Regions from separate parts of the Actinoplanes sp. HUAS TT8 genome, predicted to be linked through region 2. Evidence: riboswitches for the same ligand, from Rfam matches in the RefSeq annotation. Region 2 holds a riboswitch; the other holds the start of a gene.
What was found. Region 2 has a riboswitch for S-adenosylmethionine ahead of ACSHV8_RS29585 (aminotransferase class V-fold PLP-dependent enzyme). Riboswitches for the same ligand answer to the same signal wherever they lie in the genome.

Region 1 (14,490 bases), 3.1 Mb from region 2:
CGGGTGACCTTGGCCGGGTCGATGATGCCCGCGGCCAGCAGGTCGACATACTCACCGGTCGCGGCGTTCAGGCCGTGACCCGCGGGGAGGTTGCGCACCTTTTCCACGACGACGCCACCCTCGAGGCCGGCGTTGACGGCGATCTGGCGCAGCGGGGCGTCCAGGGCGACCTTGACGATGTTGGCACCGGTCGCCTCGTCGCCGACCAGGTCCAGCTTGTCGAACGCGGTCTTGCCGGCCTGAACCAGCGCGACGCCACCACCGGGGACGATGCCCTCCTCGACGGCCGCCTTCGCGTTGCGAACGGCGTCCTCGATGCGGTGCTTGCGCTCCTTCAGCTCGACCTCGGTGGCCGCGCCGACCTTGATGACCGCAACGCCGCCGGCCAGCTTGGCCAGGCGCTCCTGCAGCTTCTCACGGTCGTAGTCGGAGTCCGAGCGCTCGATCTCGGCGCGGATCTGGTTGACCCGGCCCTGGATCTGCTCGCCGTTGCCGGCGCCGTCGACGACGGTGGTCTCGTCCTTGGTGATGACGATCTTGCGGGCGGAGCCGAGCAGCGACAGGTCGGCGGCGTCGAGCTTGAGGCCGACCTCCTCGCTGATGACCGCGCCACCGGTGAGGATGGCGATGTCCTCGAGCATGGCCTTGCGACGGTCACCGAAGCCGGGGGCCTTGACGGCGACCGACTTGAAGGTGCCGCGGACCTTGTTGACGACCAGGGTGGCCAGGGCCTCGCCCTCGACGTCCTCAGCGATGATCACCAGCGGCTTGCCCGACTGCATGACCTTCTCCAGGACCGGGAGCAGGTCCTTGACCGCGGAGATCTTGCTGTTCGCGATCAGGATGTACGGGTCGTCGAAGACGGCCTCCATACGCTCCGCGTCGGTCATGAAGTAGGCCGAGATGTAGCCCTTGTCGAAGCGCATGCCCTCGGTGAGCTCCAGCTCCAGCCCGAAGGTGTTGCTCTCCTCGACGGTGATGACGCCTTCCTTGCCGACCTTGTCCATCGCCTCGGCGATGATCTCGCCGACCGTGGAGTCACCGGCGGAGATGGAGGCGGTGGAGGCGATCTGCTCCTTGGTCTCCACGTCCTTGGCCAGCTGCGAGAGGCCCTCGGAGACGCTGGCCACGGCGGCCTCGATGCCCCGCTTCAGGGCCATCGGGTTCGCGCCGGCGGCCACGTTGCGCAGGCCCTCGCGGACCAGCGCCTGCGCCAGGACGGTCGCCGTCGTCGTGCCGTCACCGGCGACGTCGTCGGTCTTCTTGGCGACCTCCTTGACCAGCTCGGCGCCGATCTTCTCGAAGGTGTCCTCGAGCTCGATCTCCTTGGCGATGGATACACCATCGTTGGTGATCGTGGGGGCGCCCCACTTCTTCTCGAGGACGACGTTGCGGCCCTTCGGACCGAGCGTCACCTTGACCGCGTCGGCGAGCTGGTTCATGCCCCGCTCGAGGCCCCGACGAGCCTCCTCGTCGAATGCAATGATCTTGGCCATACGGCGTTGTCCTCCCGGACATCCGCGGCGCCGGGCCTGCTCGGCCCCGCCCGCACACTGAGGAAGTCTGTGGACGTCACCACCTGGCGATGTGACGTCCTCAGGCCGAGCCGGAAAGCCCGCGACGACCGGTTTCGTGTCCCGGCACCGATGGCGGCGCCGCGACCGGAACCCCACCGTCCCGACCTGCTGGCACTCACGGGTCGCGAGTGCCAATCACTTGTTTAGCACTCCGGGGTACCGAGTGCAAGAAACCCCATCTTCCCGCGAAACCCTCCGGCCCGGTCCGCAAACCGGCTAAAGATCTTCAAGCCCTGATCAGAGGCCACCGCCGGTCCTCCCTTCAGCTGTCGGCGAACCCGCGTGACGCAGCACTCGTACCGGTCCTGTTTAGGGCAAGAAGGTTGCCCCGGCCCGCCGCTGCGGGTAGGGAGGACGACATGGAGAGTTGGACGGTTCGCCGGGTCACCGAGCGGGACGCCGGCCGCCTGCGCGCCCTGCGGCTGGAGATGCTGGCCGACAGTCCCCTCGCCTACCTGGAGACGCTGGCCCAGGCCGCGGCCCGCTCGCACGAGGGCTACCGGCAGCGGGTCGGCATGGCGGCCGAGGGGCCGGATCTGGCCCAGTTCATCACCGACCCGGGGGACGGGCCGTTGATCGGGCACGCCGGCGGCACCGCGATCCCGGACGAGCCGCTGGTCACAGTTGTCTTCTCGGTCTACCTGACCCCGGCCCACCGGGGCGGGAAGGTGCTGGCCGCGATGATCGAGGCGGTGGCCGACTGGTCGACCGCGGCCGGGCGGCACGAGTTGATGCTGGAGGTCGTCGTGGGGAACGGGCGGGCCGTCCGGGCGTACGAGAAACTGGGTTTCGAAGACACCGGCCTGCGCCTGCCGCATCCCACCGTGCCCGTCCTGACCGAGCTGCAGATGCGCCGGCGGATCTGATGCCGGCCCGACGCCGGCACCTCGCCCGGACGGTTCTGACCGCCGCGAACGGGACCACCGGCGCCGGGCTGCTGCTCGCCCTGGTCACCCGGACGAGGGTCCGCCGCGGGCGCGACGGCGTGCTGATCGCCGAGCACTGGAAACTCCCGATGCCGCCGGCGTCCTGCTTCACCGTCGGTTCGGTGATCATCACGCGGCGCAGCGCCGAGTGGCTGCTCGCCGAGGAACGGGCCGCCCTGCTCGCGCACGAGAGCCGCCACGCCGGGCAGTACGCGGTGCTCGGCCCGCTGTTCTTCCCGGCCTACTGGGTCGCCTGTGGCTGGTCCTACATGACGACCGGGTCCTGGGGTGTGCGCAACTGGTTCGAACGCCACGCCGGACTGCTCGACGGCGGTTATCCCGAGGATCTGCCACTGCGGCCGTGGCTGCGCAAGATTTGGTCGGGAGGACGGAACGCACAGCGCCTCCGGCCGTAGCCATTGGGTCAGCGCTGGGGTCGTTGGGATCCCTCGGAGATTGTCGCCAAGCTCAGGTGAGGGGCCCACTTACGGCGTCGCGTCCTCCCGCGACAAGCATCCTGCCGATCCGGAGATCGGCGCGCAAGTCCTCGGAGGAAGGAATATTCGACAACCGGCAGATAACCGGTTACCGACAGTTATCCCAGCAGGCCGGCCTCGCGAGCACCCTTCAGAGACGGCTTGATCCGGTGGGTCGGGCCGACCTCGGCGGCGATCGCGTCGAGCGTCTTCAGACCCTCGCCGGTGTTGTAGACGACGGTCTCCTTGGCCGGGTCCAATTTGCCGCTTTCGACGAGCTTCTTCAGGACGGCGACGGTGGTGCCGCCGGCCGTCTCGGCGAAGACACCGGTGGTCCGGGCCAGCAGCTTGATGCCCGCCCGGATCTCGTCGTCGTTCGCGTAGTCCATCCAGCCGCCGGTGCGGCGGACGGCCTCGATCGCGTACGGCCCGGCGGCCGGGTCGCCGATGTTCAGCGACTTGGCGATGCCGGTCGGCTTCACCGGGGTGATCACGTCGGTGTCGTTGTGCAGCGCCACCGCGATCGGGTTGCAGCCCTGCGACTGGGCGCCGAACACGGTCCAGCCGCCCTCGGGCGCGTCGACCAGTCCGATCTCGACCAGCTCGCTGAACGCCTTGTCCACCTTGGTGAGCAGTTCACCGGAGGCCATCGGGATGACCACCTGCTGCGGGATGCGCCAGCCGAGCTGCTCGGCGACCTCGTAGCCGAGCGTCTTCGAGCCCTCGGCGTAGAACGGGCGAACATTCACGTTCACGAACGCGGTGTCCTCGAACTCGTCCGTTTCCACCAGCTCGCTGCAGAGCCGGTTCACGTCGTCGTAGGAACCCTCGATCGCGACCAGCTCACCACCGTAGACCGCGGTCGTGACGATCTTGCCCTGCTCCAGGTCGCTCGGGATGAACACGATGCTCGGCACCCCGGCCCGGGCCGCGTGGGCGGCCACCGAATTCGCCAGGTTGCCGGTGGAGGCGCAGGAGAACCGGGTGAAGCCCAGCTCCTTGGCGGCGGTCAACGCCACCGACACGACCCGGTCCTTGAACGAATGGGTCGGGTTCTGCGAGTCGTCCTTGATCCAGAGCTGGCCGGTGATGCCCAGCTCGGCGGCCAGCTGCGGGGCACTGACCAGCGGCGTCAGACCGGGATCGAGGGTCACCCGGGTCGCCGGGTCCTGCCCCGCCGGCAGCAGCGCCGCATAGCGCCAGATGTTCTGCGGGCCCGCCTCGATCTGGGCCCGGGTCACCCGCGCGAGAGCGGCCTCGTCATAGGCCACCTCGAGCGGGCCGAAACACTCGTAACAGGCGTGCTGGGCGGCCAGCGGGTACTCAGCGCGGCACGCACGGCAGATCAGGCCGCGGGCGGGCGAGGTGGTGATAGCAGCGGATGCACTGACGGTAGACGTCATCGAGGCCTTCCCTCTCATCTTTCCCACCGGCGACCTGCCGGCAGGACGGAATTAGCACCTGCCGCGGGCGGCCTCGTCATCGAGACATCTGCGGTGGTTGCCGGGGCTTCACAGGGCCGTTCCCTCTGCCCCTCTGGATGAGGTATTCAGTTGTTTCCCGAAGCTTACGACGAAGCTTCGCCTTCTCCCCAGTGACTTCCCGATGTGTGAGCGACCCCCCACATCGGCGGGCCGGCCTCAACCCTTCGAAGATCAAGTTCAAATTCTTCATGTCCCAGGTCCGCCGGGGTACAGACCGTCGCTCCCGCGGGGACCCTTCCGACCCTCGCAGGCCGCTGGCGCGGCCAAAACGCGACGCCCGAAAGGGCGACGTGGTCGGCTGGTTGCGCTCAGAGCAACAAACCCGCCCACGCCCGAAACCGCCCACCAACGTCCTGTGCGTCAGCCCACGCGAGGCTGCGGCCCACCCAAGCCCCAGCCGCGGGGTCCCGCCCGTCGGCTGGCACTGAGGGCTCCAAAAACGGCCGGAAACAACCCTCAGCACCAGCTGAGCACGCAACCCGCGCTGCGAAGGCCGGACCAGGGCCAACGCCGCGACGTGGCTGCCACAAGAGGCCCAGCCGCGGCTCGCGGGCCGCCAAGTCGGTCAGCGGCGAGCGCGCGAGGCGTGGGCGGGTCGGGTCGTGGGGCTTGGGCGGGTCAGGAGGTGATGTCCTTGCGGGTGAAGCGGAAGAAGGCGACACCCCAGAAGATCACCGCGTAGATGATCGCCGAAATCGCGCCCTTGGCCAGGTCCTCGGTCTGGACCGGGGTCGACAGCAGCCCCAACCACGCGTCGCTGTAGTGGGTGGGCAGGGCGTTGCGGATCGAGCCGAGCGCGGTGATCTGGTCCAGGATGCTGGAGAGGATCCAGAGCAGTACCGCCCCGCCGACCGCGCCCAGAGCGGCGTCGGTGAGGACCGAGAGCAGGAAGGCCAGGCCGGCCACGACCAGCAGGATCACGGCGAGGTAGGCGAGGATGCCGAGCAGCCGCAGCACACCCTGACCGGGCGGGATCTGCGACGCGATGGTGCTGCCGAGCGGATGCCAGCCGTAGCGCAGCGTCCCGACCAGCAGTCCGGTCCCGGCCAGCAGGAACAGCGCCAGGAACGCGTAGCCCAGCGCCACCACCAGCTTGACCGCGAGCAGCCGGGCCCGCGGGACCGGGATGGCCAGCAGGTACCGCAGGCTTCCCCAGCTCGCCTCGCTGGCCACGGTGTCTCCGGCGAAGAGCGCGAAGACCACCACCAGCAGGAAGCCGGCCGACACGGCCAGACAGAACAGCGCGAAGTTCAGCCCGCCCGAGGTGGCCAGGTCGACCAGGCTGCTGAAGGCGCCGCCGCCGTTGCTGTCGTCGTCACCGTTCCCGCCACCGAACTCGAACGCGACCAGGATGATCAGCGGCAGCAGCACCATGAAGCCGAGGGCCAGCTGGGTGCGGCGCCGGGACGCCTGCCGTCGGATCTCGGCGACGATCGGCAGGGTCCGGGACGGGCGGTATCCCACCGCCGCGGAAACGCTCGACGCCTGGCCACGCTCGACGGTGCCCGGGGATTCGCTCACAAGCCCGCTCATCGGTCTCCACTTCCCCGCGAGTTGTCGCCCACCAGGGCCAGGAACGCGTCTTCGAGGCGGCGGCGCGGCACCACCCGGTCGACGCCGACACCGGCGCGGACCAGGGATGCGACCACTTCGGCGCGCGGTGTGCCGTTCATGTCGACGATCAGGCCGCTCGCGCCGTCCGGGGTGACCGAGCGGACGCCCAGCCCGGTGAGGATCTCGGTGGCGGCCGGTACGTCGGTCACGTCGATGGTGACCGACGGCGACTCGCCGACGATGTCGTCGACCGGGCCGGACGCGACGATCCGCCCCTTGTTGACCACGACGGCGTGGGTGCAGGTCTGTTCGACCTCGGCCAGCAGGTGGCTGGAGACGAGCACGGCCCGCCCGTCGGTGGCGTACCGCTGCAGCACCCGGCGCATCTCGGCGATCTGCGGCGGGTCGAGCCCGTCGGTCGGTTCGTCGAGGACCAGCAGTTCGGGCAGGCCGAGCATGGCCTGGGCGATGGCCAGCCGCTGGCGCATGCCGTGGCTGTAGTTCTTGGTCCGCCGGTGCACCGACGAGCCGAGTCCGGCGATTTCCAGGGCTTCGTCGAAGCGGGCGTCCTCCCACGGGCGGCCGGTGGCCCGCCAGTACGCCTCCAGGTTCTGATGCCCGGTCAGGTGTGGCAGGAAGCCGGGGCCTTCGACGAGCGCGCCGACCCGGGACAGGATCTGCGCGCCGGGGACGAGCCGGTGCCCGAAGACGTGGATCTCACCGGCGGTCGGCGTGGTCAGGCCCATCAGCACCCGCAGCGTGGTCGTCTTGCCGGCGCCGTTGGGTCCGAGCAGGCCGACGACCTGGCCGCGCTGGACGGTGAAGCTGATCTCCTCGACCGCGACGAACCCGTCCTTGTACGCCTTCCGCAGCCCGGTGACCACCAGCGGCGTGTCCGCGAGTTCGGCGTTCACCGAGGTCACCCGGCGGCGGCGACGGGCCCGGCGGACGAGCAGCAGCACCGCCAGCCCGAGCAGCACGGCGGCGATCAGCGCGCCCAGGGCGTACCAGTAAATTGCCGCCGGCGAGGCGATCGGCGTGCCGGCCAGGGTCGGCAGGGTGAGTGGCCCGTCGACCGCCACGGTGTAGGTGGCCGGCGCCGCCGGTGAGAGAAACGCCTGGTCGGAGGTGGCGACGACGATCTGCAGGGTGTGGCCGGCCTCAAGTCGCCGGACGATCGCCGGCAGGGTGACGGTCACCGGCTGGGCCGCGCCGATGTCGGTGGGTAGGCCGGTGAGCCGGACCGGGGCGACCAGTCCGGCGCTGAGCGTCGGCGTGCCGCTCTGATCGAGGTCGTAGAGCTTGACGAAGAGCACCGCCTCCCCGGTCGGCGAGGCGGCCCGCACCCGTACCGTCGGCGAGCCGGCGACGTCGATGGCCCCGGCGAGCGGCGCGGTCGCGAACGTGGCGTGCTGGCCCGGCAGGTCGGTGGCGACGTTGCCGCTGAGCAGCGAGGACAGGCGGCTGCCGAGGCCGGGCAGCGACGAGATGGCCCCCGGGTTCCCGTTCGGCGGGTTGGCGATCGGCTGGGCCGAGCCGGTCACGGCCACCTGGGTGTTGCCGCTGCCGGTGATCCCCGGGTAGGACGAGGTCGAATACCCGTTGGTGACCAGGTCACGATCCATCGCGCTGAACCCGGCCACGCGGGACCAGGTGAAGTCGTCGTCGGGTGTCGCGCCGTCGCCCTTGAGGTAGTGGTCGAGCCATTGGGCGGTGAGGAACTTGACCCGGTCCTGATCCGAGCCCGGCCCGGCGCCGCCGTCGTGGCCGCCGGTGAACCAGGCGACCTTGACCGGCGTGCCGGTGGCGGCGATCCCCTTGGCGTTGTAGTCGGCCTCGGAGAGCGGGAAGAGCGTGTCCACCGCGCCCTGGATCAGCAGCGTCGGTGCCTTGATCTTGTCGAGCACGGTGGCCGGGCTGGACTTGCGCAGCAGGTCGAGGCTGGCCTGGTCGGGCGTGCCGGAGGTGGCCATCGACAGGTAGGCCGCGCACACGTCGGCGGCGAAGCGCCCGCAGGCCGGGTTGTCCCCGCCCGAGCTGGAGCCGAAGAAGACGCCGGCCCAGCCCTTCTTGAACACGCCGGTCGCGCTGGTGTCGGCCGCCTGCGGGAGGAACGCGCGACTCAGGTCGTTCCAGGTGATCGACGGGACGATCGCGTCGACCCGCTGGTCCTGCCCGGCCAGCAGCAGCGCGAGGGCGCCGCCGTAGGAGCCGCCGACCACGCCGACCCGCGGGTCACCGGCCGCGTCGGTCTGCACCTCGGGGCGCGCGGCCAGCCAGTCGAGCAGCCGTTGCGCGTCCTTGACCTCGTAGTCCGGACTGTCCAGGTGGATCTCGCCGGTGCTGCGGCCGAAGCCCTGCGCGGTCCAGGTGAGCACCGCGAACCCGCGGGCGGCCAGGGATTCCGCATCCGACCGGACCGAGTCCTTGGACCCGCCGAACCCGTGGGCGAGCAGCACCGCGGGCACCTTCCCGGAGCGGTCCCGCGGCAACAGGAAACGCGCGTCGAGGTCGACCGGCTGGTCGTCGGCGGGCCCGGAGCGGACGGTGATCCGCAGGTCCTGAGCTGTCCAGGCGACCCTCTCGGGCAGCACGGCGTAGATGGTCGCGGCGGCGATCAGGACGATCGCCACCGCGGCGGTGACCGCCCGGCGCCGGGTCACCCGGGGTAACGCTGACATGGCGCCCAACCTAGCCGGGCCCGCCTGAGCAGGACCTGTGAAGGCCGGTTCAGCACCCCTGACCGGTAGTGAACAGCTTCGACACGGTGGCGGCGTCGCCCGCGGCCATCGCGCTGACCTTGTCGGCCTTGATCTCGAAGAGCAGCGCGTAGGCGCCGGACGGTACGGAGTACCCGGTCGCCCCGCCAAGGCCGGTGACCGTGCTGCCCCCGGGGTAGGCGGCCTGAACCTCGGCCAGGCTCTGGCCGATCCCGAAGCCCTCGCCGCTGGTCACCCGGACCTGGGTCAGCTTGCCCTGGGCGAAGGTCAGCGCCGGCGGGTTGAAGACGGTGGCCCCGGTCGCGGTGGCGCAGCCGCCTCCGAGGTCCTTGACCGATTCGATCAACCCGTCGCCTTCGAGCTGGGTACGGGTGGCGCCGACCTCGAACGGCCCGAAGCCGTTGGCCGCGACCGTGGTCAGGTCCGTGCGGCCGGCGACGCTCGGCGCCTCCGGCAGAGACGGCTGAGTCTCGGGGCTCGTCTCCGGCGACGGGGACGACAGGGACGGCGATGATGCGGCCGGCGTCTGCGCCTCCGGCGTTTTGTCGTCGCTGCAACCGGCCAACCCGGCGGCGAGCAGCACTGCGGTCATCACGGCCAGACGGCACTTCATGGATACAGCCTTTCCCCCGTCGCCGCGGGGCGCCTCGAACGACCCCCGGGCGGATAGCGTTGACCCGGTAAGCCCCAGACGATCAATCGGAGGCATCCGCGGTGGCAGATGATCTCACGCTGACCGTGACCCTGCGGCCCGCGGCTCTGGACGCCCGGCGCGGCATCGTCCGCCTGCATCCGGAGGTGATGGCCGCCCTGGCCCTGAATCCGGGCGATCCGGTCCGCTTGGCCGGGAGCCGGGTGACCGCCGGGATCGCGGCCCGGGCCGAGGCCGGGGCCAGCCGGGCCCTGCTCTACGCCGACGACCTCACCCTCGGCAACCTCGGCATGCGCGACGGTGGCCAGGTCACGGTCACTCCGATCCCGGTGACCGGGGCCCGGCGGGTGACGCTCACCGGCGCTCCCGAGATCGTCGCCGTGGTCTCGCCCGAGATGCTGCGCCTGGCGCTGCTCGGCAAGGTGGTCAGCACCGGTGACGACGTGTCGCTGCTGCCGCAGGACGTGCTGCCCGAGGCCGGGCACCGGTCGCTGGTCGAGGCGGCCCGCCGCAGCCTGGCCAACCGGGTGGGCTACGCGTGGACCAGCACGCTGCTGACCGTCGTCGAGGTCGACGCCGCGGATGCCGCGCTGGTCACCATGGACACGGTGGTGGCCTGGCAGGACGGGCCGTCGGCGGCCGCGGCGGGGGGCACGGCCACGGTCCGGAGCATGCGTCCGGAGGCGCCCGCCTCGACCGATCCCGAGGTTCCGCCGCCCAGCATCGACGACCTGCCCGGTCTCCGTTCGCAGGCCAAGGAGCTGGAGGAACTGCTCGATCTGGGCTTCCACCATCGTGAGGTGCTGACCAAGCTCGGCACCAAGATGAGTTTGGGGGTTCTGGTCTCAGGACCTTCAGGATCAGGAAAATCCGCTTTGGTACGGGCGGTCGCCGCCACCGTCGGCGCCGACGTCCACCCGGTGTGGGCCCCCGAGCTGGCCGCGCTCACCAACGACGCGGCCGCCCGCCGGCTGCGCGCCCTGACCGGCGAGGTGCGGAGCGGCGGGCCCGCGGTGCTGCTGATCTCGGATGTCGAGGCGCTCGCCCCGCGGGACGAGCCGGGCCCCATCTCCACCGTGTTCCACCAGGTCCTGGCCGAGACGGTGGCGTCCGGCGCGGCCGTGGTCTGCACCACCAGCAAGCCGGAGTCGGTCGATCCGTCGTTGCGCGCGCCCGACCTGCTGGCCGTCCAGTTGACCGTGCCGCTGCCGGATGCCGCGATGCGCCGCGAGCAGCTGGGCGTGCTGACCCGCGGGATGCCCCTGGCCGAGGACGTGCGGCTGGACGACGTGGCCGGCCGTACCCCCGGTTTCGTCGCGGCCGACCTGGGGGCGCTGGCCCGGGAGGCCGGTGTCCGGGCGGCGCTGCGGCAGAAGGTGTCCGAGTCGCCGACGGTGACGATGGCCGATTTCGAGGCCGCGCTGGACGTGGTCCGCCCCACCTCGATGGCCGAGTCCACGCTGGAGGTCGCCGCGGTCACGCTCGACGACGTCGGCGACATGGCCGAGGTCAAGCAGGTGCTGACCGAGTCGGTGCTGTGGCCGCTGACCTATCCGGACACGTTCGCCCGGCTGGGGGTCTCGCCGCCGCGCGGGGTGCTGCTCTACGGCCCGCCCGGCTGCGGGAAGACGTACCTGGTGAAGGCGATCGCCGGCACCGGCAAGGCCAATGTGCTCTCGGTCAAGGGTGCCGAGCTGCTCAGCAAGTGGGTCGGTGACAGCGAGCGGGCGGTGCGGGAGTTGTTCCGCCGGGCCCGGGAGGCCGCGCCGACGCTCGTCTTCCTGGACGAGGTGGACGCGCTGGCCCCGGCCCGCGGCCAGGGCACCGACGGCGGGGTCACCGACCGGGTCGTCGCGGCGCTGCTCACCGAGCTGGACGGGGTGGAGGAGCTGAGCAACGTGGTGGTGATCGGGGCGACCAACCGGCCCGATCTGATCGACCCGGCGCTGCTGCGGCCCGGCCGGTTGGAGCGTCTGATCTACGTGCCGCCGCCGGACGGACAGGCCCGGGCGGCGATCTTGCGCGCGTCGGCCCGGGCGGTGCCGCTGGACGAGTCGGTGGACCTGGACGCGCTGGGTGCGGACCTCGACGGGTTCTCGGCGGCCGACTGCGCGGCCCTGATCCGGGAGTCCGCGCTGGCCGCGATGCGGGACTCGCTGGAGGCGTCGACGATCACCCTCGCCAACGTGAACGCCGCCCGTGACCGCATCCGCCCGTCTCTCGACGCCGCCCAGGTCGCGTGGTTGGAGACGTACGCGGAAAAGCGCCAAGCCTGACCACGGCTAACGGCGACGGGTCCGGGCTCTCGTCGATCGGAGCCGCCGCAGGCGGCCGATCAGGACCGGATCGTGTTCGAGCGCGGCCGGATTGTCGAGCAGGGCGTTGAGGAGCTGGTAGTACCGCGTCGAGGACAGGCCGAACGAGTCCTTGATCGCCTGCTCCTTGGCGCCCGCGTGCTTCCACCACTTGGCCTCGAACGCGAGGATCTGCTCCTCGCGCTCGGACAGGGCCGGTGCGGCCTCGACCGGGGGTGCCGGCGGCAGCGCCTCGGTCTCCGCGGTGCGGGGCGCGGGGATGTGCTGCTGCTCCTCGACCGGCTGGTCACCGGTCGGTTCGGCGGCGGGCTGCATGGCACTCCCCTGACGGAAGACATCGGTCACTACAGATATTTACGCGGAGATCACCAGCATAATCGCGACCAGCGATCTCCGCGTACGCTACCTCAGGTGATATCGCGCCTACGGATCGTCCACATTGCGGCACCCACAATGATGATTGACACGGCGGCGAACAACGTTCCGGCCATCTCCCAGGTAACGGTGAAGGTCGGCGCCTCACACCCGTTGACGGCCGAGTAATCGCAGGGCGCGTTGTAGTCGACGACCTCGTAGGACTTGGCCATCCAGGCCCCGATCCAGGCCGGCAGCAGATAGATCTCGTAGAACCGGACCCGGGCCAGGCTCAGCACGATGGCCAGGCCGAACTGGAAGATCACGATCACGCCGATCGCCGCGCCCAGCGCCGCCGCGGTGTGCCGCCCGATCGACGCCACGCCGAAGCCGATCGCGCCGGCCACCAGCACCAGGCCCAAGCCGCGCAGACCGGTCAGCCCGAGCGACTGCCAGGCCCCCGGGGTCATCTTCTCGGTCGTCCCGCGCAGCGTCGCGATCAGCCAGAACAGCCCGGTCCAGGCCGCACCGGTGACCACGCTCAACCCGAACAGCCAGGTCAGCAGCGCGGACAGCTTGGTCGACAGGACCCGCAGCCGTTGCGGCCGCCAGAGCAGCAGGTTCATCATGCCGCCGCTGTTCCACTCGGCGCCCACGAAGGACGCCCCGATGACGAACGCGACCAGCGCCAGTAGCGCCGCCCAGACGGTCACCATGACCGAGAAGTCCTCACGGAAGTTGAACTGCGGCGTGAGGAACTGGTCGGACGGGATCTGATCGCGGGTCGGCGGGACGAGGCCGTCACAGTTCCCGCCGTACGGGGCCGGGTTCTTCGCGCAGTCCTGTTTCGCCTGGTCGGCGTAGCGGAGCTGGTCCTGGTACTCCCGGTCGGCCGCGGCCTCGGCCGCCGCCCGGGTCGTGGCCGTGGTCTTCTCGTGCGTGTACGCCGTGCCGCCGGCCACCAGCCCGAGCACGAGCAGCGCCATCAGCACGAAGAACTTGGTGAAACGCCGCTTCGAGAGGCGTCGCGTCTCGGCCCGGAACAGGCTCACTGACCCCACCCACCCTGGCTCGCCGTGACCTGGTCGACCTGCCGGTTCGCCCCGTCGACCGGCGCGGTGCCGGTGAGCTGGAGGAACACGTCCTCAAGATCGGCCGAGACCGGGGTCAGCTCGGAGACGTAGATCTGCCTTTCGGCCAGCAACTTCGTGATCTGAGCCGGATTGCTCGCGTTCCCCACGGTGAAGTGATCCCTCTCCACGGTGATCGCCGCCCCGGCCGCGCGCAGCAGCTCGGCGGCGGCGTTCAGGTCCACGCCCGGTTCCAGCCGCACCCGCACCGAGGACGAGGTGTGACTGGCCAGCACGTCGGAGACCGAACCGGCGGCGACCCGACGGCCGGCCGAGATGATCGTCACCGAGTCACAGATGAGCTGGATCTCGCCGAGGATGTGGCTGGAGAGCAGCACGGTCATGCCCGACTCGGACAGGTCCCGCATCAGCGTGCGCATCTCCCGGATGCCGCCCGGGTCCAGGCCGTTCGCGGGCTCGTCCAGGATGAGCAGCTTCGGCTCCTTGAGCAGCGCGGACGCGACCGCCAGCCGCTGCTTCATGCCGAGCGAATACGTCTTCACCCGATCCTTGGACCGGTCGCGCAGGCCGACCAGTTCGAGCACCGCCGGCACCCGGAGCTTGTTCACCCCGCCGGCGTCGGCCAGCAGGGACAGGGTCGTCTCGGCCGAGAAGTTGCCGAAGAACTGCGGGCTCTCCACGATGGCCCCGACCTGCCCGGCGACCTGCGGCAGGTGGTGCGGGACGGGCTGGCCGAGGATGGCCATGCGCCCCTCGTTCGGCTTGATCAGGCCGAGCAGCGTACGCAGGGTGGTCGTCTTGCCCGAACCGTTCGGGCCGAGGAAGCCGTGCACCTGGCCGGCTTCCACCACCATGTCGAAGCCGTCCAGCGCCTTCCGGACACCCTTTCGGCCGCGATACGTCTTCCGCAGCCCTGATATCTCGAGTACGGCGGTCATCGCCGCACCTTAAGTGATCAGCGCCAATCTCGGGGGCCGACCACGGTGCGTACTCACCCCCGTACGCGCAAATGGTTTTGATCTTTCAGGCGACGATGACCTCGACGCCGGCCTCACGGAACGCGGCGACGGTCGACGAGGAGGCGCCGGAGTCGGTCACCAGGGTCTCGATCTGGGTGATCGGGCAGATCCGGGCGAACGCGTGACTGCCCAGCTTGGACGAGTCGGCGATGACCACGACGCGCTTGGCCCGGGCGACCATCAGGCTGTTCATGGCCGCCTCACCCTCGTGGTGCGAGGCCGCACCCAGCTCGACGTCGAGCGCGTCGACCCCGAGCAGCGCGATGTCGAGCGTGACCTCCTTGAGCAGGGCCCCGCCGAGCGGCCCGACCACCTCGAAGGA
Region 2 (14,490 bases):
TGAACCCGGCGGCGCGGGCCGCGGTGACCGCATCGTTGATCACCTGGGTGTGCGGGACCAGGTACATCGACAGGCACACGGTCGGCACGCCGTCGCTGAGCAGCTCGACCAGGCGCCCGGTGAGCCCGGCCAGGTGCCGGCCGTCCGGCACCCGGTAGTCGCCGACTGCTTCGGGGCGCTCGACGGTGATGCCGTCGCTGTACGGCAGGAGCCGGTCGAGCGGCTTCAACGGCAGGCCGGCGGCCTGCAGCGTGGGGATCGGCCAGGTGAGCAGGCGTACGTCGTCGAAGCCCCGGGTCAGGGCGACTTCGGCGAGATTGCGTGCTTCACCCGAGTGTCCGCAGATCACCGGGTCGGCGCGGACCGCGATCACGAGTCTCCGAGTAGGACGGCTCATGGTCATTCCTTACGTTGTCGCAGGGGGTGTTGAGAGGGTGAAGGAGTGGGAGGGCGGGCGGATCCCGTGTCCCCACGTCGATGGTTCGGGGCCGAGCTTGATGTGCAGCCGGCCCCCGCGATGCACGTCGGTCGCGGAGAGGTGCGCCGCGTGCAGCGGCTTGCCGTTGAGGGTGGCGGACTGAACGTACTGGGCGGGCGGGTCACGGTCGAGACCGTCGACACCGATCGGCGTCTCCTTGTGCCCGCTCGTCTCGATGATGAACTCCTCGTCGCCGACGCGCAGCGCGGCCCGGGCAAATGCCGGAGCATTCACCAGGAAGAGGCTCTGCCCGGCGACCGGGAACAGGCCCAGCGACGCCCAGACGTACCAGGCACTCAGGCCGCCGGAGTCGTCGTTGCCCGGCAGCCCGCCCGGGCCGGTGCCGAACTGCCAGGTCAGTGCCGAGTGGACGATCTCGGCGGTCCGGTCGGGACGGCCGGCGTAGTGGTAGGCCCACGGGGCCTCCATGTCCGGCTCGTTGTTCAGGCCCTCGAAACGGTTGAGCGCGTACCCGAGCGCCATCTCGGCCGGCTGCGGGCTGATGCCGGGCTGCTTGACCGGCTCGGCGCCGTAGCCGAAGAAGCGGTCGAGCTTGTCGATGAAGCCCTTGTCCCCGCCGGACAGCTCGATCCGGGCGGCCATGTCGTGCAGCAGGCGGAACGAGTAGTTCCACTTGCCGCCCTCGTAGAACTCCGAGTCGCGCAGCAGGCCGGTGGACGGGTCGAACGCGTTCACCCACTGGTGGCTGCGGCGTTCCAGGTCGTCGGCGAGACGCCGGTCGTTGAGCGCGCGGGCCACCTTGGCGGTGGCGTGGTGGGCGTAGGCCAGGTCGAGCGTGTGGGTGATCGGGTGCACCAGGCCGTGCTCGAAGAAGTCCTCGCCGTACATCCGGCGCAGGTCGTCGACCATGTGCACGAGCGCCCAGCCCCAGTCGACGCCGGCCCGGCCGAGCGCGTGGGCGTCGGCGATCGCGGTGTGGGCCAGGGCCGAGGCCTGCCGGAAGAACCGGTCGGCGCCGCGGGCCATCCGGTACCCGATCGGGAAGTTGCCCTCCTCCTCGCAGACCCGGATGAGCGACTCCAGCAGGTCCATGGCCCGGTCCGGGGCGATCGCCTGCAGCAGCGGGATCTGCGTCTTGTAGATGTCCCACATGGTGCAGATGTCGAACGCGTACGGCCCCGAGTTCGGCCAGAACGGGCTCTCGTCGTCGGCGAAGCACGGCTTGATCAGCGAGTGGTAGAGCGCGGTGCCCATCACCGTACGGCGGGCCGGGGTGCCGCCCTCGACCTGGATCCGGTCGAGGTGGTCGCGCCAGCGATGCCGGGTGTCCGAGCGGACCTTCTCGAAGGCCGGCTCGGACTCGGTGCCGCACTCCTTGTGCAGGTTGCGTTTGGCCTGCTCGTGACCGCGCAGCGAGAAGCCCATCCGCACCTCGATGGTCTGCCCGGCCCGGGCCGAACCCATGAAGAGCAGCCCGAACGGGCGCAGCGTGGTGCTGCGGATGCTGTCGAAGTCGAGACGGGTGCCACCCGGGATCAGCCGCCGGTCGTACCAGAGCATCTGCCGCCACCCGGGGGTGTCGGCCTCCAGGTAGACCGAGAGCGGCACGCCCTCCATCACCACCGTGCCCTGCGCGCAGCCGTGGCCCATGCTCTCGACCTGGGCGCGCAGCGGAACCGTGCGGCCGAGGTCGATCGCCAGGCCACCGCAGGACAGGTCGATGACGACCCGGGCGCTGTGATGGTCCGGGAAGGTGTACCGGTGGACGGCGACCTTCTCCCCCACGGTGATCTCGCAGCGCACCCCGGTGTCGAGGTTGGCGGCGTAGTACCCGGGGTCGGCGCGTTCGTCGTGCAGCGCCCAGGACTGGCCGAGGTCGTCCAGCGGCTGGACCATGGGCGTGACCCGCACGTAGTTGTAGTACTTGCGGATCGCGCCGGTGCCGGATTGCTGGAAATGGGTGAAACCGGACGCCTCGGTGCGCTCGAACATCTCCTCGGGCACGCCCTCGGTGTTCTTCGCGTACCGGCCGTAACCGGTCGGGTAGGCGCCCGAATAGGCGCAGGCGGAGACCATGCCCAGAGGCGAGGTCGCGCCGGGGTGAGTGTTACCCACCTGCGGCTTGGGCCACCACCAAGTGGCGGCCAGACCGTGTGCGCGAGGCAGGTCGGTCGCCGCGGTGCCGATGAAGGGATCTACGTTGTCCAGGATTTCGGGACTCTAACCGGCCGCGGGCCCCTCTGTGGTTTCAATCAGGTGAACTGAGCCATAGGAGTGACACACTTCCGGTTGATCAACATCTGCTGGAACTCCTCCGGAGCTCGCGGTTCGCTGAAGAAATACCCCTGTACGGCCGGGCAGCCGGCCGCCTTCAGAGCCTCCCAGTCGGCCATCTCCTCGACCCCCTCGGCGATCGTGGACATGCCCAGGGACTGGGCCAGCCAGAGCACCGCCTGGATGATCGACGACTTGCGCTGGTCCTCGGCGAGACCGGCGACGAACGAGCGGTCCAGCTTGACGATGTCCGCCGGGACCGACTTGAGCCAGGTCAGCGAGCTGTAGCCGGTCCCGAAGTCGTCCAGGGCGATCCGCACGCCGAGCCGCTTGATGGTGGCCAGGCGCTCGCTGACGTCGACCGTCGAGGACAGCAGGGCGGTCTCGGTGATCTCCAGCACCAGGCGGGACGGGTCCAGCCCGGGGTGGGCGGCGAGCAGGTCGGCCAGCATCGGCACGAAGTCCGGCTCGGCCAGCTGGCGCGGGCTGACGTTGACCGACACGTAGCCCAGGTGCCCGGACCAGTAGATCAGGTGCTCGATCGCCGAGCGCAGCACGTGCTCGCCCAGCGGCACGATCATGCCGGTCTCCTCGGCCGCGCCGATGAAGTGGAACGGGCTGAGGATCCGCCCGTCCGGGGTCCGCATCCGGCACAGCGCCTCGGCGCCGACGATCTGCCCGGTGATCGTGGACACGACCGGCTGGAACCACAGCGGCAGCGTCCACGGCAGGTGCCCGGCCAGGGCCTGGCGCAGGCGGGCCTCGGCGGCCAGCCGCTCGTGCACCGACACCCGCATGTCCTCGGCGAACACCTCCAGACGGTTGCCGCCGGCCCGCTTGGCCGCGTACATGGCCGTGTCGGCGGCCAGCACGACGTCGTCCGAGTGCTCGGCGCCGTGATCGGAGGCGACGCCGACACTGACCGAGATCGGCAACGGGTTGCCGGCCACGTCCAGCGGCTCGCCCAGCGAGGCCAGGATCTCCTGCCCGACCCGCAGGCCGGTGCCCGGAGGACCGGTCACCGCGACGACGAACTCGTCACCGCCGAGCCGGGCCAGCAGTGCGCCCGGCGGCACGACCCGGGACAGCCGGGCCGACAGCGCGCGCAGCACGTCGTCGCCGGCCGCGTGGCCGGAACCGTCGTTGACCGACTTGAACCGGTCCACGTCCATGTAGATGACGCTGACCGGGTTCCGGCCGGCCAGGAGCACGGCCAGGTCGTTCTCGAACGCCTTGCGGGACAGCAGACCGGTCAGCGAGTCGTGCCGCACCTGGCGGCGCAGCTCCTCCTCGTGGTTGCGGACACTGGTGACGTCCAGGCAGTGCACGAAGATGAACCGCAGGGTGCCCTGCTTGTCGTAGAGCGGCGTGCTGTGCAGCTCGACCCAGATCAGCTCGCCGTCGTCGGTGCGCCGGTACTGCCGGGTCAGCGTGAGCGGGTGGGGGGACGCCGACATCCGCGGGAAGGCGCTGCCCTCCTCGGCCACGGCGACGAGCGGCACATCCCGTACGGAGAAATCGGCCGGAAGCTCGTCCGGCAACCGCAACCAGTGCCGGTAGGCCGCGTTGGTGCGCAGCACCAGCCCGTCCGGCGCGAACATCGCCATCGGCACCGGAGTCTCGTCGAAGGCGACGCTGAGCTGGGCCTGGCTCTCCTCCAGGTTGTCCGCGGCGCGGCGCTCCTCGGCCTCGGTCAGCCCCCACTGGACCACCTGGAAACCGGCCGCCAGCAGCACCGCGAAGCCGTGCAGGCCGGCCCAGAGCAGCGGGTGCGCCTGCGCCGAGTGGTGGTCGTAGGTGTGCGTGCCGGTGATCACGCCGAACAGCCCGTGGTGCAGGGTCGTGGCCACCAGGAACGCGCCGAACGGGGCCCAGTCCCGGTAGAGGGCGAGCGCGGCGACCGCGACGAAGAACGAGAAGTGCGCCTCGGTCAGGCCGTTGCTCAGCGACACGAAACCGGCGCAGGCGACGGTGAACCCGATCGCCACCGCGACCGAGCGCAGCCGGCGTCCCCTCAGCAGGGTGCCGGCCACCACGCAGGGCAGGACCAGCAGGTCCGTCCAGAGCAACGTGGCGCCCTGATCCGGGCGCAGCGCGCCGAACACGGTCACCACGAGCACGACGACGCCGAGCAGCACCGTCAGCAGACGGTGCCTCGTCGCCCAGTCCTCGTCGCGCAGGCCGCCACCGGAGGGTAGGCGGTCCCGCAGCCTCATCAGCCAGGTCCCCACGGTTCCGTTCATCGGAACGTTCCGGGGTGAGCGCAGGTTCCCGCCGGTTGCCGGTCAGGAGCGGAGTATCTCGGCCAGTGCTTTCGTGAAGCGGTCGACGTCGTCCTCGGTGCTGCCGAGGCCCCAGCTGGCCCGGAGCAGGCCGGCTCCGGGCGCGTCGCACGTGTCGGATTTTTCGGCGTTCACCAGGCGCCGGACGAGCGGATGGGCGCAGAACTGGCCGGCCCGGACGCCGATGCCGTACTCGCGGCCCAGCCGGTGGGCGACCTGCGCGGGATCGTGGCCGGGGAGGGCGAGCGAGACGATGCCGACCCGCGGGTGGTCCGGGCCGAACAGGCTGACCTCGCGGGCGCCCTCGGGCAGGCCCCGGCGGAGACGGGTCAGGAGGCGCTGCTCGTGCTCGTGCAGGGCGTCGCGGTCGGCGACCAGCAGGGCGGCGCAGACGGCGGCGATCGCGACGGCGCCGAGCAGGTTGGGGGTGCCGCCCTCGTGCCGGGCCGGGCCGGTGGCCCAGGTCAGGTCGCCGGGGCGGTCGCCGACGGTGGCGCTGGCCCCGCCGCCGTAGAGGTAGGGCTCGGCGGCGTCCAGCCAGTCGGCCCGGCCGGCCAGGACTCCGCCGCCGAAGGGGGCGTACAGCTTGTGACCGGAGAAAGCCAGAAAATCAGCACCCAGGTGGTCCAGGTTCGCCGGTAGGTGCGGCGCCAGCTGGGCTCCATCAACAATGACGCGTACGTCGTGCGCGTGGGCGATGTCGGAGATTTCCCTGATCGGCCACACTTCGCCGGTGACGTTGCCGGCTCCGGTAACGGTGACAACCGCGGGTCCGGTGATGCCGCCGAGCGCATTTTCGACCGCATTTATCGCCTCATCGGCGGACTTCGGCGCGGGGAGCCGGAGCTGATTCGGCCAGGGCAGCAGGTTGGCGTGGTGCTCGCCCTCGAACAGGATCGTCGTGGTGCTCGGCGGCAGGGCCCGGGCCAGCAGGTTCAGCGCGTCCGTGGTGTTCCGCGTGAAGATCACCTGGTCGCCGGGGCGGGCGCCGACGAACTCGGCCACCACGTCCCGGGCCACCTCGTAGGCCACCGTCGAGGTCTGCGACCGGACGCCGGTACCGCGGTGCACGCTGCCGTACCTCGGGAGCAGTTCGGCGACGGCCTGCGCGGCGGCCTCGGCACAGGGAGCCGAGGCGGCGTAGTCCAGGTGCGCGAAACGCACCGTCTCGCCGGTGGGAAGTTCGGTCTTCAGGTCGTCGCCGACGATGTCGAGAGCCGACACGGCATGCCTCCGCCGAGGTCTGGGACCCCACGGGGCCCGCGCTTGCCGGCGTCGGGCGACACCGGCCCGGTCCTCACCCGGGGCACCCCATCGCGAACGCAAGGGTTGCCGGTCAGCAAGCCGGGGCTACGCGCTGACACTCATGACCTGGCCACGAAGTTAGCAGAACTCACAGCGCCGTGCCATATCCCATTCCACGAGTAGGGATTAAGGTCGATGTATGAGCGATTTCCAGCAGCAGTGGACGCGGTGGCACGACGAGCACGAGAAGCGGCGGGCCGACCCGCACGGGTTCCTGGCGATCACCGGCCTGCACTGGCTGGACGAGAAGCCGCAGCACTTCCCGGACGCGCCGGGCTCGTGGCACACCGGGCCGGACGGCGTGGTCGTCGACCTCGGGCCGGACGAGTCGCTGCTCATCGACGGGGCGACTGTGACCGGGACGCATGCGTTCGGGCCGATCCCCGAACGCGGTGACATCACTGTGGGTTACGGTGACGCGAAGCTGGAGATCGCTCGGCGGGGCGGCTATGACGTGCTGCGGCCCCGGCACCCCGACAACGAGACCCTGGTCAAATATCTCGGGACGCCGGCCTACACGGCCGATGAGAAGTGGGTTGTGAGCGGCACTTTCGTGCCGTTCGAGGCGCCCGTGCCGGTGACCGTGGGCTCGGTCTCGGAGGGGCTCGAACACGTCTACGAGTCGCCCGGCAAGGTCGAATTCACCGTGGGCGGGGAGGATCTGGCCCTCACCGCGTTCAACGGCGGCACGCCGGGTTCACTCTTCGTGTTGTTCACCGACGCGACTTCCGGGGTCACGACGTACGCCGCCAATCGGAGTCTGGCGATCCCCGCGCCGGCCGCCGACGGGACGGTGACGCTCGACTTCAACCGGGCGACCAACCTGCCGTGCGCGTACACCGAGTTCGCGACCTGCCCGCTGCCGCCGGCCGGGAACAAGCTGCCCGTGGCGGTGGAGGCGGGCGAGCAGCTTCCCCGATAGCGTCGGTTCAGGCTTCCCCGATAGCGTCGGTTCATGGAGGAACTGCTCGCGTCCGCCGAGGCGCTGATCGGAATCCGCTCCACCGCCGATCGGCCCGGTGAGCTGCACCGGGCCCTCGGCCTCGCGCTCGACGTGGTCGGGCCGGACTTCGAGATCCAGCGCTTCGAGTCCCGGGGCAAGCCGAGCGCACTCGTCACCCACCCCGACCGGCCCGGGCAGCCTCGGGTGATCCTCAACGGTCACCTGGACGTGGTTCCGGGCACGCCGGACCAGTTCCGGGCCCGCCGGGAGGGCGACCGGCTCTACGGCCGGGGCGCGCACGACATGAAGGTGGCCGCGCTCGTGCTGGCCACGGTGTTCCGGTCGCTCGCGGCCGAACTGCCCTACCCGATCGCGCTGCAGCTGGTCACCGACGAGGAGGTGGGCGGCTTCGACGGTACGGGCCATCAGGTCGACCAGGGTGTCCGCGGCGACTTCGTGGTCATCGGTGAGCAGAGCGCGCTGCGGGTGGTCACCGAGTCCAAGGGGCTGGTGCGGGCGCGACTGGTCGCTTCCGGGCAGACGGCCCACGCGGCCTATCCGTGGCTGGGCTCCAACGCGCTGATCACGCTCTGGGAGGCGGTCGATCGGGTGCTGGAGCGCTATCCCGTACCGTCCGCGGAAGCCTGGGCGACAACGGTCAACCTGGCCCGGATCGAGACGTCCAACGAGGCGGTCAACCAGGTGCCGGCCGACGCCGTGGCCTGGCTGGACATCCGGTACCCGCCCGAGGACGGTGAACTGACCGGGCGGTCGGTGGCGGCGATCGTCGAGCATCTGCGGTCGGTGGCCGGGCCCGGGGTGGACGTGGTGGTGGACGCCGTGGGGACACCGCACCGGGCGGACGCCGGGAGCGCCGAGGTCGTGGCGCTGCGGGAGGCGGCCCGGGCCGTGGGCTACTCCGGGGAGCTGCTGCGCAAGCACGGGTCGGCCGACAGCCGGTTCTACTTCCCGCTCGGCGTCGGCGCGGTGATCTTCGGGCCGGCCGGGGACGGCCAGCACGGGCCGGAGGAGTACGTGCAGATCAGCTCGCTGACGCCGTACGCCGAAGCCTTGTCGATCTTCTTGAAGGGTCTTCCGGCGTGACCGGGCGTCAGTCGGTGAAGGAGAGCAGGTATTCGATGCGGTGGGCGATGCCGCGCAGGTAGGGGCCGCGATCGGGGTCGACCTTGGCGTTCCACGAGGACGGGCCGTGGCGCTCCAGCATCTCCGCGTAGCGGGAGGCCGGGCCGACGTGGGCGCCGTCCGGGCCGACGGTCTGGTCGGCGTAGGTGAGGGCGTCGGCCAGGACCGTGCGCTCGTCCGGATAGGCGGCCAGCAGCTCGCTCAGGCCCCGGGCGGCGGCGATGAACCGGGCGCCCGAGTGGTACGCCACCAGGCCGGCCACCCGGACCGGCCAGCCGTTGCGGGTCAGGTGATCGGCGCCGTCCAGCGGGTGGAAGCCGGTGGTGACGGTCTCCGCGGCGTAGCCGACGTCGTGCAGCCAGGCGGCCGCGGTCAGCAGGTCGGCGTCGATGCCGAGCGGCCCGGCCAGGGCGGCCGCCCGCTCGGCGACCCCCTGGGTGTGCCGCCAGCGATTACCCATGTCACCCAGCAGCGACTCGGCCACCGTCCGGGCGGCGGCGGTCAGCGGGCCCTCGCACGGCCCGGCCGGCGTGGGCAGGCAGGGCGCGGGGAGCAGGGTCGGGGCCGTCATCGCCGGATCGTAGGCCGCTGATGGTGAACAAAAGACCAACTGAGCATGAGCGCACCCTGAATCCACACGTCGGCGACCTGGCAAAAGGCTGATCGGCCGATCCGCGGAGATCGTTAGCCGGAGCCGCGCCGGGCTTGTGGGGCACCTCACCGGACTCATCCCTTCGGTCAGACGGATCTCGACCGAACAGATCTTGGCAGCCGGGCATCGGCCTGGTTCGATCCGGAGGTTCATTGCGCCGTGATCAGCGCGATGACTTCCCACGCCGTGAAACCGCCGACGTCAGGATCACGATGAGCGAAACGCCCAAGCCGGGGCGTCACCGGATGACCACCCGCTGGCTGGTGCGGTACCGCAAGCGCCTGATCGGCGTCCTGGTACTGCTGCTGTCGCTGACGCCACTGGCGTTCATGAACACCGCGGGCGCGGCCACCGCCCTCGGGCCGCAGCCGGGCAACTTCACCGGGTCGGCCTTCGACGCGTGCGCCGCCCCGTCCAGCGCCACCATGGCGACGTGGCTGAAGTCGTCGCCGTACCGGGCGATCGGCATCTACATCGGTGGCGTCAGCCGCGGGTGCGCCCAGCCGAACCTGACCAACGCCTGGGTGCGCGAGCAGGTCACCCGCGGCTGGCACCTGATCCCGCTCTACGTCGGACCGCAGGCCAGCTGCACCAAGGTCAGCAAGAAGACGCTGATCGACAACTCGAAGGCCGCGGCCCAGGGTGCGGCGTCCGCCTCCGACGCGGTGACACAGGCCAAGAAGCTCGGGCTGACCCCGAACAGCGTGCTGATCTACGACATGGAGGCGTACGACACCACGAACGCCGCCTGCAGCCTGGCCGTCAAGCAGTTCATGGGCGCGTGGACCGCCCGCCTGCACGACAACGGGTACGCCTCGGGCTTCTACAGCAGCTCCGGCTCCGGGATCGCCGACCAGGTGGCCGTCTACAACCAGGGCGGGTACGCGCGACCGGACTACATCGACTTCGCCCGCTGGGACAATGTGGTCACGCTCCGCGACCCGCTCATCCCGACCGAGTACTGGACCGGGCGCCGCCGGATGAAGCAGTACCAGGGCGGACACCAGGAGACGTACGGCGGCGTCACCATCAACATCGACAACGACTACGTGGACTTCCGGGTCATGCCGGCCACCCTGCAGGCCGACTGGAACCGCAACGGCTGGTCCGACGTGCTGGCGGTGACCACCAGCTCGAAGCGGTTGTACTCGTACCGGGGCAACGGCGCCGTCGTCTACGGCACCGGGACGCTGATCGGCAACTTCTCCGGCTTCAACACGCTGCTGCGGATGGACCTGAACAAGGACGGCTTCCCGGACATCATCGCCCGGCAGACGTCGACCAGCGCCATCTACTTCTACCCGGGCCGCAGCACGGGCGCGCTCGGCCCGCGCAAGCTGCTCTTCTCCCGCAGCCGGACGCTGCGCGAGCTGACCGCGATCGGCGACTTCAACAAGGACGGCTACCCGGACATGGTGGCCGCGATGAACAACGGCGGCCTCTACCTCTACCCGGGGGCCAAGGGCGCCAAGTTCGGCAAGGCCAAGCGGCTGGTCGCCGGGAACTGGAACGACCGCAGCGAGTTCGCCGGCGTCGGCGACTTCAACCGGGACGGCTACCAGGACCTGGTGGTCAAGGTGAACAAGACCGGCGCGATGTCGCTGTACCGCGGCCGGTCCGGCGGCTTCCTGAACCCGGTCACCATCGGCTCCGGCAACGGCATACGCGACTACGTCGGCGTCGGCGACTTCGACCGCGACGGCTACCCCGACCTGGCCGCCGTGCAGGCTAGCAACGGCAACCTGGTCCTGTTCCGGGGCCAGGGCAACGGACTCAAACCGGCCATTCGCATCGGCTCCGGCTACGCCGGTCGCACCCTACTCTTCTAGAGATTCAGCTCGCCGAGATGGCGCCGGGTGATCCCGGCGCCATCTTTCATTTTCCCGTACGGGCGTGAGCCGTCACGATCATCCGCTGATGGTCGGCGGTCAACGGCTCACCGTCCTCCCCGTACCCGGCGACCGCCCCGAAACCGGCGGCGACGAGCCAGTCCCGCAGCTCCGGGAAACCGAACAGGCGCTTGAGGAACGTCAGCCGGCGCACCCGCCCGTCCCGGATCACCGTGCGCTCCACCTCGAACCGGCCGGTCAGCGCGTCCAGGCGATGCCGGTCGACCAGCATGTCCCCGTCCTCCCGGGCCACCGTCACCCGCGACGGCGTCCACGAGGCGAGGAACCGGGTCAGGTTGTCGAGATCCATGGCGAGCCGCCCGCCCGGGGCGAGCACACGCGCCATCCCGGCCAGCACGGTTCGGTTCACGTCGTCGTCGAAGTAGCCGAACGCGGTCGACCAGTTGACCACGCGGTCGAAACGCCCGGACCACTCCCCCGGCAGCGCCCGCATGTCCCCGGCCACGAAATCCACGTCCAGGCCCTGCTCGGCGGCGTCCGACCGGGCCCGATCCAGGAACACCGGCGAGAAGTCGAGGCCGGTCACCCGGCAGCCGCGGGCGGCCAGGGCCCGCGCCATCGAGCCGTGGCCGCAGCCCACGTCGAGCACGCTCATGCCCGGTTCCAGGTCCAGCAGCCGCCAGACCCGGTCGGTGCCGGACACCCCACCGTGGTCGGTCGGCACGCCCGGCCCGTGCGTCACCCGCGCCGGACCACCCGCGAAGAAGTGCAGGTAGTCGTCGTCGTACATGGCCCCGGCGTCGAACAGATCGGTCGTCACCCGGTCGACGCTAGTCGATGCCGACCGGCGGCCGGGAGGTGCGGCCGGGAGCCGGCACCGCGCCGGTGGGCGGACCACGTCTCCCGGGAATCAGCCCGGATGCGGCCCGGCGGCCCGGTGCGGCCGGGGCATCGCGTGGCTCGGCGGGCGTGGGCCCGTCCCGTACCTATATGGGGGGTTGATCGGGAAGGGTGAAGACGACGCGCGTGCCGCCGCCGGGATTGTCGGCGACCCGGATCGAACCGCCGTGGCGGTCGACGATGCGCAGGCAGCTGGCCAGGCCGATGCCGTGGCCGGTGGCCGAGGTGCCGTCGAGGCGGGTGAACATGTCGAAGACGCGGCTGCGCTGCTCCGGCGGGATGCCCAGGCCGTTGTCGGCGACCGTTATCGCCCAGCCGGAACCGTCGCGGTCGGCCGTCACCTCGACGTGCGGGGGACGGTCCGGGTGGCGGTATTTGATCGCGTTGGCGACGAGGTTCTGCAGGAGCTGGCGGGCCAGCACCGGATCGCAGGAGACCTGGGGCAGCGGGCCGGGGGCGGTCACCGCGGCGTCGGTGGCGCCGATCTCGGCGTGCAGGTCGGCGACGACACTGTCGAAGACCTCGCCCAGGTCGGCGGTGACGCAGCGGACCGGGGCGCTGCCGGCCTGGGCGTAACCGAGCAGGGAACCGATCAGGTCGCGCATCCGGGTGACCGCGCGTGAGGCGGCGTCGACCCAGCCGCGCGGCTGGCCCTCGACGACGTCCTCGAGCAGCTCCAGGTAGCCGCCGACGGCGCCGAGCGGGGCGACCAGGTCGTGGCTGACCGCGCCGGCGAAGTTGGCCAGGTCGGCGTTGGAGCGGCGCAACTCCTCGTTGGCGGCGGCCAGTTCACGGCGGGCCCGTTCGATCACGCGCTGCTGGGCCCGGTCGGTGGTGACGTCGTTCATCGCCACGACGGCGCCGAGCGGGGTGCCGTCCGGGGCGATCAGCGCGCGACCGCTGGAGGTGACGTGGATCGGCTCACCGGTGCGGCGCCGGATGATGATCTCGGCGTTGGTGACCGTGCCCTCGTGCAGCGCCCGCATCAGCGGGATCCGGTCCGGCGTCAGGCGGGTCTCGCCGTCGGTCTCGAACAGCGCGTACCGGTCCGAGTAGTCGCGCGGGTCGACGGTCGGGTCGGCGTCCAGGCCGTGCCACTCCCGCGCGGTCCGGTTGAACAGGGTGAGATGGCCGTCCCGGTCACAGGCGACCACGGCCACGTCGATGGTCTCCAGCAGCGTGTCGGTCCAGCGCTGCCGGGCCTCGGACATGGCGGCCAGCTCGGCGTTGATCCGGGCCTGCCGGCGCCGCTCGAAAAGGGCGACGATCACCTGGGCCAGGTCCTTGAGCCGGGCGATCTGCTCGTCGTCGAGCGTGCCGGGCTGGTCGTGGAAGACGCAGAGCGAGCCCAGGGCGTACCCGTCCGGGGTGATCAGCGGCGCCGAGGCGTAGAAGCGCACGTCGGCGTGGATGCCGGTGACCCACGGATTGGTCCGGTAGGTCGGGTCGACACTCGCGTCCGGCACGTACGTGAAATTGCCGGTCTCGAATCGGATCGCGCACATCGAATCGGACCGCGACGAGTCCCCGCCGTCGAACCCGACGGTGGTGAGCTGGCACTGCCGGTTCTCGTCGATCAGGTTCAGCGTGGCCGTCGGCACGCCGGCCACCGTCGCCGCGACCCGGACCACCGCTTCCAGTTCGTCGCCGGCCGGCGAGTCGAGCAGACGGTACTCGTGGAGTGCCGCCAGCCGCCGCCGCTCACGCTCGTCCACCAGCTCCGCGACCAAATTCACCTTCCCCCTATCGGCGGTCCGCCGCCGATCCTGAAGAACGTGCCGCCAGAGCGTCGGCCAGCAGCCCGTCGATCAGGTCGCGCATCCGGGCCACCTCGGCCGACCCGGCCGACGCCTCCGGGTAGCCCTCACCGGCCAGCAGCTCCAGGTAGCCGCCGACCGCGGCGAGCGGCGCGATCAGGTCGTGACCGACCGCGGCGGCGAAGTTGGTCAGATCCGCGTTCGAACGCTCCAACTCGACGTTGGCCGCGGCCAGCCGCTCCCTGGCCTCCTCGATCAGGCGGCTGCGCAGCCGGTCGGCCGTCACGTCGGACTGCGCGAGCACCGCGCCGACCGGTTCGCCGTCCGGGCCGGGCAGCGGACTGGCGTTGACCAGGACGTGCACCTCCCGGCCGTCCGGCGGGCGGATCACCATCTCCCGGCCGGTGATCACCACACCGTCCCGGAGCGCCACCTGCAGCGGCAGCTGGTCGTCGGGGATCGGGGTGACCCCGTCCGGCTCGAACAGCCCGAACCGGCGGGCGATGTCGGTCCGCGTCTGATCGTCCTCGCCGCTGCGGCCGTGCCACTCGCGGGCCGCCCGGTTCCAGAGGGTCACCCGGTAGTTCTGGTCGCAGGCGATCACCGCGGTGTCGACGGTGTCGACCAGGATCTCACTCCACTGCTGCTTGACCTGGGCCGAAGCGGCCAGTTCGGCGTTGCGCCAGGCCTGGCGGCGGCGCTCGAAGAACGCGATGACGATCCCGGCCAGATCGGTGAGCTGCGCCCGCTGCCGGTCGCCGAGCTCGTGCGGCTCGTCGTCGAAGACGCACAACGTGCCCAGCGCGTGCCCGCGCGGGGTGATCAGCGGCGCCGAGGCGTAGAACCGGAGCCGGCCCAGAGCACCGGTCACCCACGGATTGTGCTGGTAGAGCGGGTCCAGCCGGGTGTCCGGCACGTGCACGAACCCGCCGCACTCGAACTGCA

Region 1: linked by a shared signal. The riboswitch ahead of thrC (threonine synthase) and the one ahead of ACSHV8_RS29585 (aminotransferase class V-fold PLP-dependent enzyme) in region 2 are both predicted to bind S-adenosylmethionine.

The regions. Positions count from the first base shown of each region.
Region 1 covers NZ_CP195646.1:9,735,570-9,750,059, reverse strand. Annotated here, with positions in the region: gene groL (chaperonin GroEL) at 1-1,496, opposite strand, end outside; gene ACSHV8_RS43375 (N-acetyltransferase family protein) at 1,937-2,443, shown strand; gene ACSHV8_RS43370 (hypothetical protein) at 2,443-2,919, shown strand; gene thrC (threonine synthase) at 3,099-4,382, opposite strand; SAM riboswitch class I at 4,394-4,526, opposite strand; gene ACSHV8_RS43360 (ABC transporter permease) at 5,082-5,996, opposite strand; gene ACSHV8_RS43355 (alpha/beta fold hydrolase) at 5,993-8,698, opposite strand; gene ACSHV8_RS43350 (hypothetical protein) at 8,748-9,350, opposite strand; gene ACSHV8_RS43345 (AAA family ATPase) at 9,452-11,665, shown strand; gene ACSHV8_RS43340 (DUF3263 domain-containing protein) at 11,672-12,019, opposite strand; gene ACSHV8_RS43335 (ABC transporter permease subunit) at 12,112-13,110, opposite strand; gene ACSHV8_RS43330 (ABC transporter ATP-binding protein) at 13,107-14,087, opposite strand; gene ACSHV8_RS43325 (DeoR/GlpR family DNA-binding transcription regulator) at 14,173-14,490, opposite strand, start outside.
Region 2 covers NZ_CP195646.1:6,632,997-6,647,486, forward strand. Annotated here, with positions in the region: gene ACSHV8_RS29570 (glycosyltransferase) at 1-397, opposite strand, end outside; gene ACSHV8_RS29575 (GH92 family glycosyl hydrolase) at 407-2,650, opposite strand; gene ACSHV8_RS29580 (putative bifunctional diguanylate cyclase/phosphodiesterase) at 2,692-4,956, opposite strand; gene ACSHV8_RS29585 (aminotransferase class V-fold PLP-dependent enzyme) at 4,999-6,204, opposite strand; SAM riboswitch class IV at 6,253-6,367, opposite strand; gene ACSHV8_RS29590 (DUF1684 domain-containing protein) at 6,440-7,222, shown strand; gene ACSHV8_RS29595 (M20 family metallopeptidase) at 7,256-8,347, shown strand; gene ACSHV8_RS29600 (HD domain-containing protein) at 8,355-8,957, opposite strand; gene ACSHV8_RS29605 (glycoside hydrolase domain-containing protein) at 9,251-10,867, shown strand; gene ACSHV8_RS29610 (SAM-dependent methyltransferase) at 10,914-11,708, opposite strand; gene ACSHV8_RS29615 (sensor histidine kinase) at 11,875-13,524, opposite strand; gene ACSHV8_RS29620 (PAS domain-containing protein) at 13,532-14,490, opposite strand, start outside.